Regions from separate parts of the Lysinibacillus sp. JNUCC-52 genome, predicted to be linked through region 2. Evidence: a T-box and tRNA genes for the amino acid it is inferred to sense, from the RefSeq annotation. Region 2 holds a T-box; the other regions hold tRNA genes.
The links. A T-box is a leader RNA that pairs with one kind of tRNA and senses whether it is charged. The one in region 2 lies ahead of serS (serine--tRNA ligase), so its partner is inferred to be a tRNA-Ser.

Region 1 (3,235 bases), 1.1 Mb from region 2:
GACTTAAAATCCTGCGGTAGGTGACTACCGTGCCGGTTCGATTCCGGCCCTCGGCACCATTTTTTAAATAGTAAGCGCCCGTAGCTCAATTGGATAGAGCGTCTGACTACGGATCAGAAGGTTGTGGGTTCGACTCCTGCCGGGCGCGCCAATAAATGAACGGGAAGTAGCTCAGCTTGGTAGAGCACTTGGTTTGGGACCAAGGGGTCGCAGGTTCGAATCCTGTCTTCCCGACCATTTCCTAACAGATATAATTATGGGGCCTTAGCTCAGCTGGGAGAGCGCCTGCCTTGCACGCAGGAGGTCAGCGGTTCGATCCCGCTAGGCTCCACCATAATTTATAACCAGTATAAAGATCCTGGCGGTGTAGCTCAGCTGGCTAGAGCATTCGGTTCATACCCGAAAGGTCGTGGGTTCGACTCCCTCCGCCGCCATCTTAAAGGACCTTTAGCTCAGTTGGTTAGAGCAGACGGCTCATAACCGTCCGGTCGCAGGTTCGAGTCCTGCAAGGTCCACCATTTATATACTACGGAGGTATACCCAAGTCTGGCTGAAGGGATCGGTCTTGAAAACCGACAGGCGGGTAACACCGCGCGGGGGTTCGAATCCCTCTACCTCCTCCAGTTTTTATTTAGTAAATGGTGTGCTAACAACTCGATATAATAAATAGTATTTTCGCGGGGTGGAGCAGTGGTAGCTCGTCGGGCTCATAACCCGAAGGTCGTTGGTTCAAATCCGGCCCCCGCAACCAAATGGTCCCGTGGTGTAGCGGTTAACATGCCTGCCTGTCACGCAGGAGATCGCCGGTTCGATCCCGGTCGGGACCGCCATTTTTTAAATAAGTTGATAGCTTAGTAAGAAGTATATGGGTCAGTAGCTCAGTTGGTAGAGCATTAGATTGAAGCTCTAAGTGTCGGCGGTTCGATTCCGTCCTGACCCACCATATACGCGGGTGTAGTTTAATGGTAAAACCTCAGCCTTCCAAGCTGATGTCGTGAGTTCGATTCTCATCACCCGCTCCAAATGGGCCTATAGCTCAGCTGGTTAGAGCGCACGCCTGATAAGCGTGAGGTCGATGGTTCGAGTCCATTTAGGCCCACCATTATTCCGAAGTAGCTCAGTTGGTAGTAGCACCTGACTGTTAATCAGGTTGTCGCAGGTTCGAGTCCTGCCTTCGGAGCCATTTTTTATTTGTGGGGAAGTACTCAAGAGGCTGAAGAGGCGCCCCTGCTAAGGGTGTAGGTCGGGTAACCGGCGCGAGGGTTCAAATCCCTCCTTCTCCGCCATTGGCCCCTTGGTCAAGCGGTTAAGACACCGCCCTTTCACGGCGGTAACACGGGTTCGAATCCCGTAGGGGTCATACTAAAACGCAGTAAATGTGATTATCACATTTACTGCGTTTTTTTTGTTAGAGTGAAAGATAGCTAATAAATAAAGCGAAATTTTACGACTTATATAGAATAGTATCTACTATAGTACATACTATTATTCTTTTTAATTGAATTTTCAGGTAATATAGTAATGAACGCTAAAATAGAGGGGGATAAGGATGAGCCATAACTTGAAATGGATAGACAATCAACAATTTCATTTACAGGAAAACATAGAGCGATTAGAACATGCACTACAAAGTTTTACAGCGGAACAGGTGAATCGTGTGGAACGATTTCATCGTACATATGAAGGTTTTAAACAGACACCTTTACGTAGTTTAGATTTTTTAGCATCCCATTTAGAGGTCAATAAAATTTTCGTGAAAGATGAGTCATTTCGATTTGGCTTAAATGCATTTAAGGTTTTAGGGGGCATTTATGCAATTGGCCAGTATGTTGCGAAATTGCTAGGTCAACATATTGATGATCTGTCATTCGAACAATTAAAGTCGCCTGATGTAAAAGAACAACTAGGCAATTTAACCTTTATTTCAACAACAGATGGCAATCATGGACGAGGGGTTGCATGGGCTGCTAGAGAACTAGGATGTAAAGCACGGATTTATATGCCAGCTGGCAGCGCGGAAGAGCGTTTGCAAAATATTAAGAACGAAGGGGCATACGCAGAAATCACGACAATGAATTATGATGATACCGTGCGTTATACGTCACAGCTTGCAGATAGCAATGGCTGGGTTATTATACAGGATACGATGTGGGAAGGATACGAAGAAATTCCTTTATGGATTATGCAAGGCTATACAACATTAGCAAAAGAAATAGTCGACCAATTAGAAGAAGCACCGACACATGTATTTTTACAGGCAGGAGTAGGTTCATTTGCTGGAGCAATCGTCGCTTTTCTCCAACAATTTTATGGACGGAAGATAACATTTGTGTTGGTAGAGCCAGATGTAGCGAACTGCTTTTATGAGAGCTTTAAACTTGGCACTGACCATTTTGTTACTGTCGGTGGAGAAATGCAAACAATTATGGCAGGGCTAGCGTGTGGAGAGCCAAATCCTTTGGCCTGGGATATTTTAAAAGCGTATACGAAAGTAAGTATTTGCTGTGATGAAACGACAGCTGCTACGGGCATGCGTGTGTTAGCAAATCCACTTGGTTCGGATCATCGCATTGTTGCAGGCGAATCAGGTGCAGCACCGTTCGGATGTTTTTATGAGTTAATGACGAATGAGGATTATGCAGAATTAAAGGCGACATTACAGCTAAATGCACAATCAAATATACTCTTTGTGAATACAGAGGGAGACACGGACGTAGAAAACTATCGAAATATTGTGTGGCATGGTAAGTATGCAAAATAGTACAAGTGAGCATCTCTTTGTTGATTGAGATGCTTTTTTATATTAATTCTTGCAAATTATTTTTACATTTATTCATAAAATAAAATAAATAAAGAGGTGATATTATTGAGTAACCACATAAAATACCAATGGCGAATAACGAAATATAATCCTGACTTCCGAAATAATGAGGGGCATTACACGAAGGAGGTGGAATGGACAAGTCCATCTCACATTGGGAAGACAATCGATGGTGAAACCTTTACAGTAGAAAAATATATAGAGGTCGAAACTGCCTATATTGCTACAATCATGAAGTTTTTACATGTCAATGATATAAAATCATTAACAATGATTAACACGACTTATATTGATGTAGGGTTAGAATCTGCTTTGTATAACCAATTGTATGATGAAAAATTTGACAATCTTCACTTAAAAGATGATCAAGAGGTAACGATTGATCAAATTCCTCTCATTGCAAAAATGGTGTTA
Region 2 (3,235 bases):
TAGCTGTTATGGCGTTAGAGCGTGTACCTTCAGATATTCGAAAGGCAGGGGGTGTTGCACGCATGGCAGATCCTCGTATTGTGGAAGAGGTTATGGGAGCTGTTACTATTCCAGTAATGGCGAAGGCGCGTATTGGTCATATTGTTGAAGCGCGAGTTTTAGAAGCGATGGGCGTTGATTATATCGATGAGAGTGAGGTCCTAACGCCTGCGGATGAGGAGTATCATTTATTAAAGAGTGATTATACAGTACCATTCGTATGCGGCTGTCGTGATTTAGGGGAGGCAGCTCGTCGAATCGGTGAAGGTGCATCGATGCTACGAACGAAAGGTGAGCCAGGGACAGGTAACATTGTAGAGGCTGTACGCCATATTCGTAAGGTGAATGCGCAAGTGCGAAAAGTGGTCGGAATGACTGAGGATGAGTTAATGACAGAAGCAAAATTGCTCGGTGCTCCTTTTGAATTATTACGAGAAATTAAAAGACTTGGTCGCTTGCCAGTTGTAAACTTTGCTGCTGGTGGTGTAGCGACGCCAGCGGATGCAGCATTGATGATGGAATTAGGTGCTGATGGTGTATTTGTTGGGTCGGGTATTTTTAAATCAGAAAATCCAGAGAAATTTGCACGTGCCATTGTCGAAGCAACGACACATTATAAAGACTATCAATTGATTGCCGAAATTTCAAAAGAGCTTGGTGTACCGATGAAAGGCATTGATATTGCACAGCTAAGTCAAAATGAACGCATGCAAGAACGAGGCTGGTAACATGAAAAAAATCGGAGTGTTAGCATTACAGGGTGCTGTTCGAGAGCATGTTCAAATGATAGAAGCACTCGGGTGTCAAACGGTTTTAGTAAAGCACAAGGAGCACTTAGTAGGGCTCGATGGCCTTGTCTTACCAGGTGGCGAAAGTACGACGATGCGCAAGTTGCTAAATCGCTATGAGTTGCTGGAACCAATACGGACATTTGCGCAACAAGGATTACCTATGTTTGGCACTTGTGCAGGTCTTATTTTACTTGCTAAAGAGCTGGTCAATCATGAACCACATTTAGCTGTTATGGATGTTGTCGTTGCTCGAAATTCATTTGGACGTCAAGTAGATAGCTTTGAAGTGGCATTGGATGTGCCAGCTATCGGTGAAGCGATACGTGCTGTCTTTATTCGAGCACCGCATATTGTATCAGTCGGTGCAGGTGTGGAAGTATTAGCTGAGCATGAAGGAAAAATCGTGCTAGCACGTGATAGACATTACCTTGGATGTTCATTTCATCCTGAATTAACGACAGATTCGCGCATTCTCGAATATTTTGTGACGACTATGGTGTGACTTGCAAAATCTCGTATCATATAGTACAGTATGGATAAATTTAAATAAGTAAACACGATGATGGGAAGTAGTAACAAGCACGTTTTTTTTAGAGAGTCAGCGGGTGGTGGAAGCTGATAAAGGCACTTGTGAATCCGTCCTGGAGTTGCGCAGTCGAAGTAAATGAAGTAGGCTGTCGCCGGCTGAAATGCCGTTATGAGATAAGTGGACTAGGCAAAATGTCTGGTCAATTAGGGTGGCAACGCGGGTAGCTCTCGTCCCTTTCATGGGATGAGGGCTTTTTTGTGTTCTCTCATAAATAAAATGCCCATCATTATGAATTCTATTACTGGAGGTATGAACGATGTTAGATATTAAACGCGTCCGTGAAAACTTTGCGGAAATTAAAGAAATGCTATTAACACGTAACGAGGATTTAGGAAACTTAGACGATTTTGAAGCTTTAGATACAAAACGTCGCGAATTAATCGCAAAGGCAGAAGAGCTTAAAGCTGAACGAAATAAAGTGTCTGAGCAAATCTCTGTTATGAAACGCAATAAAGAAAATGCTGATGAAGTCATCGCACGTATGCGTCAAGTTGGTGATGAGATTAAAGAGTTAGATACACAGCTAAATGAAGTAGAAGATCGATTTAAAGATATGATGATGCGTTTACCAAACGTTCCACATGAGTCTGTGCCAGTTGGTACTACTGAAGACGATAATGTAGAGGAATATACGTGGGGTGAAGTGCCAACATTTGATTTCGATATTAAAGCACACTGGGATATCGCAACAGATTTACAAATTGTTGATTTTGAACGCGGTGCAAAAGTAACTGGAAGCCGTTTCTTATTCTATCGTGGCTTAGGTGCTCGTTTAGAACGTGCATTAATGAGCTTTATGATGGATTTACATGCAGAAGAGCATGGCTACGAGGAAATGTTACCACCTGTTATTGTGAATCGAGACAGCTTAACGGGTACAGGTCAGCTACCTAAGTTTGAGGAAGATGTATTTAAAGTAGACGATACAGACTACTTTATGATTCCAACAGCAGAAGTACCCGTTACGAATTTCTACCGCGATGAAATTTTGCCTATTGAAGCTTTACCACAGGGCTTTGCAGCATATAGTGCTTGCTTCCGCTCAGAAGCGGGCTCTGCAGGTCGTGATACACGTGGCTTAATTCGTCAGCACCAATTCAATAAAGTAGAATTAGTACGATTTGTTAAACCTGAAGAATCTTACGAGCAATTAGAGTTATTAACTGGTCACGCTGAAAAAGTACTGCAATTATTAGGCTTACCTTACCGTAAATTAAAAATGTGTACAGCCGATTTAGGTTTTACAGCTGCTAAAAAATATGATTTAGAAGTTTGGATTCCTGCACAAAATATGTACCGTGAAATTTCTTCTTGCTCAAACTTTGAGGATTTCCAAGCGCGCCGTGCGAATATCCGTTTCCGCCGTGAAGCAAATGCAAAACCAGAATACGTGCACACATTAAACGGCTCAGGTCTTGCGATTGGTCGAACAGTAGCCGCTATCCTTGAAAACTATCAGCAAGCGGATGGAAGCGTAGTAATCCCAGAAGTATTAGTTCCTTATATGGGCGGAAAAACAGTAATTGCACCAAAATAAAAGTCCATTGTGGTCGCAAATCTGTAATAACAAGCTACAACAGACAGAAATGCAATAATTCCACATAGAAAAATAAAGACAATACTATAAGCTATTTTAGTTAATCGTGTTTTAGATTTTCTAAAATAGCTTTTTTTTGCTTTATTAGCACTCGAATCTCTCATTATTTTAGAAAATTCGTTATAATGAGTATAATTCATGGGGACAAGGGGGGAGAAAATTCATGGTTCTACATCAATTTACACAAGCATTACGAGAGTTTGATAATGTTTTAATTAC
Region 3 (3,235 bases), 1.1 Mb from region 2:
TACCGAACACGGAAGTTAAGCTCTTTAGCGCCGATGGTAGTTGGGGGCTTCCCCCTGTGAGAGTAGGACGTCGCTAGGCATAATACCCAGGAGGATTAGCTCAGCTGGGAGAGCATCTGCCTTACAAGCAGAGGGTCGGCGGTTCGAGCCCGTCATCCTCCACCATATGCCGGTTTAGCTCAGCAGGTAGAGCAACTGACTTGTAATCAGTAGGTCGTGGGTTCGATTCCTATAGCCGGCACCATTTTTTTGAGCCATTAGCTCAGTTGGTAGAGCATCTGACTTTTAATCAGAGGGTCGAAGGTTCGAGTCCTTCATGGCTCACCATTTTTATAATTGCCAACAATAATATGCGGGTGTGGCGGAATTGGCAGACGCACTAGACTTAGGATCTAGCGCCGCGAGGCGTGGGGGTTCGACTCCCTTCACCCGCACCATTTATTTTTAATTTCATAATTGCCAGGATAAATAATCTTATGCACATGCGGAAGTAGTTCAGTGGTAGAACACCACCTTGCCAAGGTGGGGGTCGCGAGTTCGAACCTCGTCTTCCGCTCCAAATGTGCCGGGGTGGCGGAACTGGCAGACGCACAGGACTTAAAATCCTGCGGTAGGTGACTACCGTGCCGGTTCGATTCCGGCCCTCGGCACCATTTTTTAAATAGTAAGCGCCCGTAGCTCAATTGGATAGAGCGTCTGACTACGGATCAGAAGGTTGTGGGTTCGACTCCTGCCGGGCGCGCCAATAAATGAACGGGAAGTAGCTCAGCTTGGTAGAGCACTTGGTTTGGGACCAAGGGGTCGCAGGTTCGAATCCTGTCTTCCCGACCATTTCCTAACACATATAATTATGGGGCCTTAGCTCAGCTGGGAGAGCGCCTGCCTTGCACGCAGGAGGTCAGCGGTTCGATCCCGCTAGGCTCCACCATAATTTATAACCAGTATAAAGATCCTGGCGGTGTAGCTCAGCTGGCTAGAGCATTCGGTTCATACCCGAAAGGTCGTGGGTTCGACTCCCTCCGCCGCCATCTTAAAGGACCTTTAGCTCAGTTGGTTAGAGCAGACGGCTCATAACCGTCCGGTCGCAGGTTCGAGTCCTGCAAGGTCCACCATTTATATACTACGGAGGTATACCCAAGTCTGGCTGAAGGGATCGGTCTTGAAAACCGACAGGCGGGTAACACCGCGCGGGGGTTCGAATCCCTCTACCTCCTCCAGTTTTTATTTAGTAAATGGTGTGCTAACAACTCGATATAATAAATAGTATTTTCGCGGGGTGGAGCAGTGGTAGCTCGTCGGGCTCATAACCCGAAGGTCGTTGGTTCAAATCCGGCCCCCGCAACCAAATGGTCCCGTGGTGTAGCGGTTAACATGCCTGCCTGTCACGCAGGAGATCGCCGGTTCGATCCCGGTCGGGACCGCCATTTTTTAAATAAGTTGATAACTTAGTAAGAAGTATATGGGTCAGTAGCTCAGTTGGTAGAGCATTAGATTGAAGCTCTAAGTGTCGGCGGTTCGATTCCGTCCTGACCCACCATATACGCGGGTGTAGTTTAATGGTAAAACCTCAGCCTTCCAAGCTGATGTCGTGAGTTCGATTCTCATCACCCGCTCCAAATGGGCCTATAGCTCAGCTGGTTAGAGCGCACGCCTGATAAGCGTGAGGTCGATGGTTCGAGTCCATTTAGGCCCACCATTATTCCGAAGTAGCTCAGTTGGTAGTAGCACCTGACTGTTAATCAGGTTGTCGCAGGTTCGAGTCCTGCCTTCGGAGCCATTTTTTATTTGTGGGGAAGTACTCAAGAGGCTGAAGAGGCGCCCCTGCTAAGGGTGTAGGTCGGGTAACCGGCGCGAGGGTTCAAATCCCTCCTTCTCCGCCATTGGCCCCTTGGTCAAGCGGTTAAGACACCGCCCTTTCACGGCGGTAACACGGGTTCGAATCCCGTAGGGGTCATACTAAAGCACAGTCGATGTGAACAAATACATCGACTGTGCTTTTTTTATTAGGAGAAATAGGAAAAATCGTCTACCAATAAATAGGTAGACGATTTTTTCGCTTATGCACGTGATAGCATTCTTTCAAGTGAGCTACGAGCTTCCTTTGCCGTTGACGCATCTACTTGGATACGGTTATGGGGCTTGCCCTGAACAATGCTCTCAAGTGACCACAGTAAATGTGGAAGGTCAATGCGATTCATTGTAAGACAAGGGCAAAAGTTTTCGTTTAAAGAAATAATATGTTTATCAGGATGTTGTTGAATAATTCGGTTTACTAAATTCATTTCTGTGCCAATTGCCCACGCTGATCCGCTTGAAGCATTATTAATCGTATCAAGGATATATTTTGTAGAGCCTGCATCATCTGCAGCTGCGACAACTTCACGGCTACATTCAGGATGAACGATAATACGCATATTTGGATGTGATTGACGAACCATTGCTGTATGTTGCACTGTAAAGCCTTCATGTACCGAACAGTGTCCTTTCCACAATATTACTTGAATATTTTCTGGCGATTGATCTGTTTCAAGCGTATTCGTATGTGGATTCCATACGGCCATATTTTCGAGTGGCACACCTAAGTCGAACGCTGTATTTCTTCCTAAATGCTGATCTGGTAAAAATAATATACGCTGTTTTTGTGTAAATGCCCATTTTACCATTTCTTTAGCATTAGAAGAGGTTACACAAGCACCGCCGTGACGTCCAGTAAATGCTTTAATCGCGGCAGTAGAATTAACATATGTTAACGGCAAAATTGTATTGCCGAAAAGTTGCTGTAGAATTGGCCAAGCTTGTTCAGTTTGATAAATATCTGCCATATCAGCCATCGAACACCCTGCACGCATATCAGGTAGGTAGACATGTTGCTTCTCCATAGTAAGCATATCGGCTGTCTCTGCCATAAAATGCACACCACAAAAAACGATATGCTCGGCTTCTTTATTAGCAGCGGATATTTGAGCAAGCTGTAAGGAATCCCCTGTAGCATCAGCAAATTGTATTACTTCATCTTTTTGATAGTGATGGCCAGGTATAAAGAGTGTCTTACCAAGCTTCTTTTTTATAGTTCGAATACGAGATTCCATTTCGATTGTTGATAATGTTCGGTAATGCTCAGGAAGTAATGAGGTTTGTTGTAGTAAACTAGTGATGGACAAGTGTATGCTCTCCTTTCATTTGTACAAGTGCACTAATATCAAAAGTTTTTACGGAATGAGTTAATGCACCTAAT

Region 1: it encodes a tRNA-Ser, which carries the amino acid that the T-box ahead of serS (serine--tRNA ligase) is inferred to sense. The anticodon was not compared.
Region 3: it encodes a tRNA-Ser, which carries the amino acid that the T-box ahead of serS (serine--tRNA ligase) is inferred to sense. The anticodon was not compared.

The regions. Positions count from the first base shown of each region.
Region 1 is NZ_CP065546.1:3,805,879-3,809,113, forward strand. Features, by position in the region: tRNA gene JNUCC52_RS18850 (tRNA-Leu) at 1-59, shown strand, start outside; tRNA gene JNUCC52_RS18855 (tRNA-Arg) at 75-151, shown strand; tRNA gene JNUCC52_RS18860 (tRNA-Pro) at 161-237, shown strand; tRNA gene JNUCC52_RS18865 (tRNA-Ala) at 259-334, shown strand; tRNA gene JNUCC52_RS18870 (tRNA-Met) at 361-434, shown strand; tRNA gene JNUCC52_RS18875 (tRNA-Ile) at 442-518, shown strand; tRNA gene JNUCC52_RS18880 (tRNA-Ser) at 531-623, shown strand; tRNA gene JNUCC52_RS18885 (tRNA-Met) at 677-751, shown strand; tRNA gene JNUCC52_RS18890 (tRNA-Asp) at 755-830, shown strand; tRNA gene JNUCC52_RS18895 (tRNA-Phe) at 868-943, shown strand; tRNA gene JNUCC52_RS18900 (tRNA-Gly) at 949-1,022, shown strand; tRNA gene JNUCC52_RS18905 (tRNA-Ile) at 1,026-1,102, shown strand; tRNA gene JNUCC52_RS18910 (tRNA-Asn) at 1,107-1,183, shown strand; tRNA gene JNUCC52_RS18915 (tRNA-Ser) at 1,196-1,286, shown strand; tRNA gene JNUCC52_RS18920 (tRNA-Glu) at 1,289-1,360, shown strand; gene JNUCC52_RS18925 (diaminopropionate ammonia-lyase) at 1,550-2,761, shown strand; gene JNUCC52_RS18930 (DUF7683 domain-containing protein) at 2,867-3,235, shown strand, end outside.
Region 2 is NZ_CP065546.1:2,742,591-2,745,825, reverse strand. Features, by position in the region: gene pdxS (pyridoxal 5'-phosphate synthase lyase subunit PdxS) at 1-767, shown strand, start outside; gene pdxT (pyridoxal 5'-phosphate synthase glutaminase subunit PdxT) at 769-1,332, shown strand; T-box leader at 1,381-1,597, shown strand; gene serS (serine--tRNA ligase) at 1,676-2,956, shown strand; gene JNUCC52_RS13540 (sigma 54-interacting transcriptional regulator) at 3,180-3,235, shown strand, end outside.
Region 3 is NZ_CP065546.1:3,797,951-3,801,185, forward strand. Features, by position in the region: rRNA gene rrf (5S ribosomal RNA) at 1-79, shown strand, start outside; tRNA gene JNUCC52_RS18700 (tRNA-Val) at 90-165, shown strand; tRNA gene JNUCC52_RS18705 (tRNA-Thr) at 169-244, shown strand; tRNA gene JNUCC52_RS18710 (tRNA-Lys) at 252-327, shown strand; tRNA gene JNUCC52_RS18715 (tRNA-Leu) at 353-437, shown strand; tRNA gene JNUCC52_RS18720 (tRNA-Gly) at 485-559, shown strand; tRNA gene JNUCC52_RS18725 (tRNA-Leu) at 565-653, shown strand; tRNA gene JNUCC52_RS18730 (tRNA-Arg) at 669-745, shown strand; tRNA gene JNUCC52_RS18735 (tRNA-Pro) at 755-831, shown strand; tRNA gene JNUCC52_RS18740 (tRNA-Ala) at 853-928, shown strand; tRNA gene JNUCC52_RS18745 (tRNA-Met) at 955-1,028, shown strand; tRNA gene JNUCC52_RS18750 (tRNA-Ile) at 1,036-1,112, shown strand; tRNA gene JNUCC52_RS18755 (tRNA-Ser) at 1,125-1,217, shown strand; tRNA gene JNUCC52_RS18760 (tRNA-Met) at 1,271-1,345, shown strand; tRNA gene JNUCC52_RS18765 (tRNA-Asp) at 1,349-1,424, shown strand; tRNA gene JNUCC52_RS18770 (tRNA-Phe) at 1,462-1,537, shown strand; tRNA gene JNUCC52_RS18775 (tRNA-Gly) at 1,543-1,616, shown strand; tRNA gene JNUCC52_RS18780 (tRNA-Ile) at 1,620-1,696, shown strand; tRNA gene JNUCC52_RS18785 (tRNA-Asn) at 1,701-1,777, shown strand; tRNA gene JNUCC52_RS18790 (tRNA-Ser) at 1,790-1,880, shown strand; tRNA gene JNUCC52_RS18795 (tRNA-Glu) at 1,883-1,954, shown strand; gene nadA (quinolinate synthase NadA) at 2,058-3,161, opposite strand; gene nadC (carboxylating nicotinate-nucleotide diphosphorylase) at 3,148-3,235, opposite strand, start outside.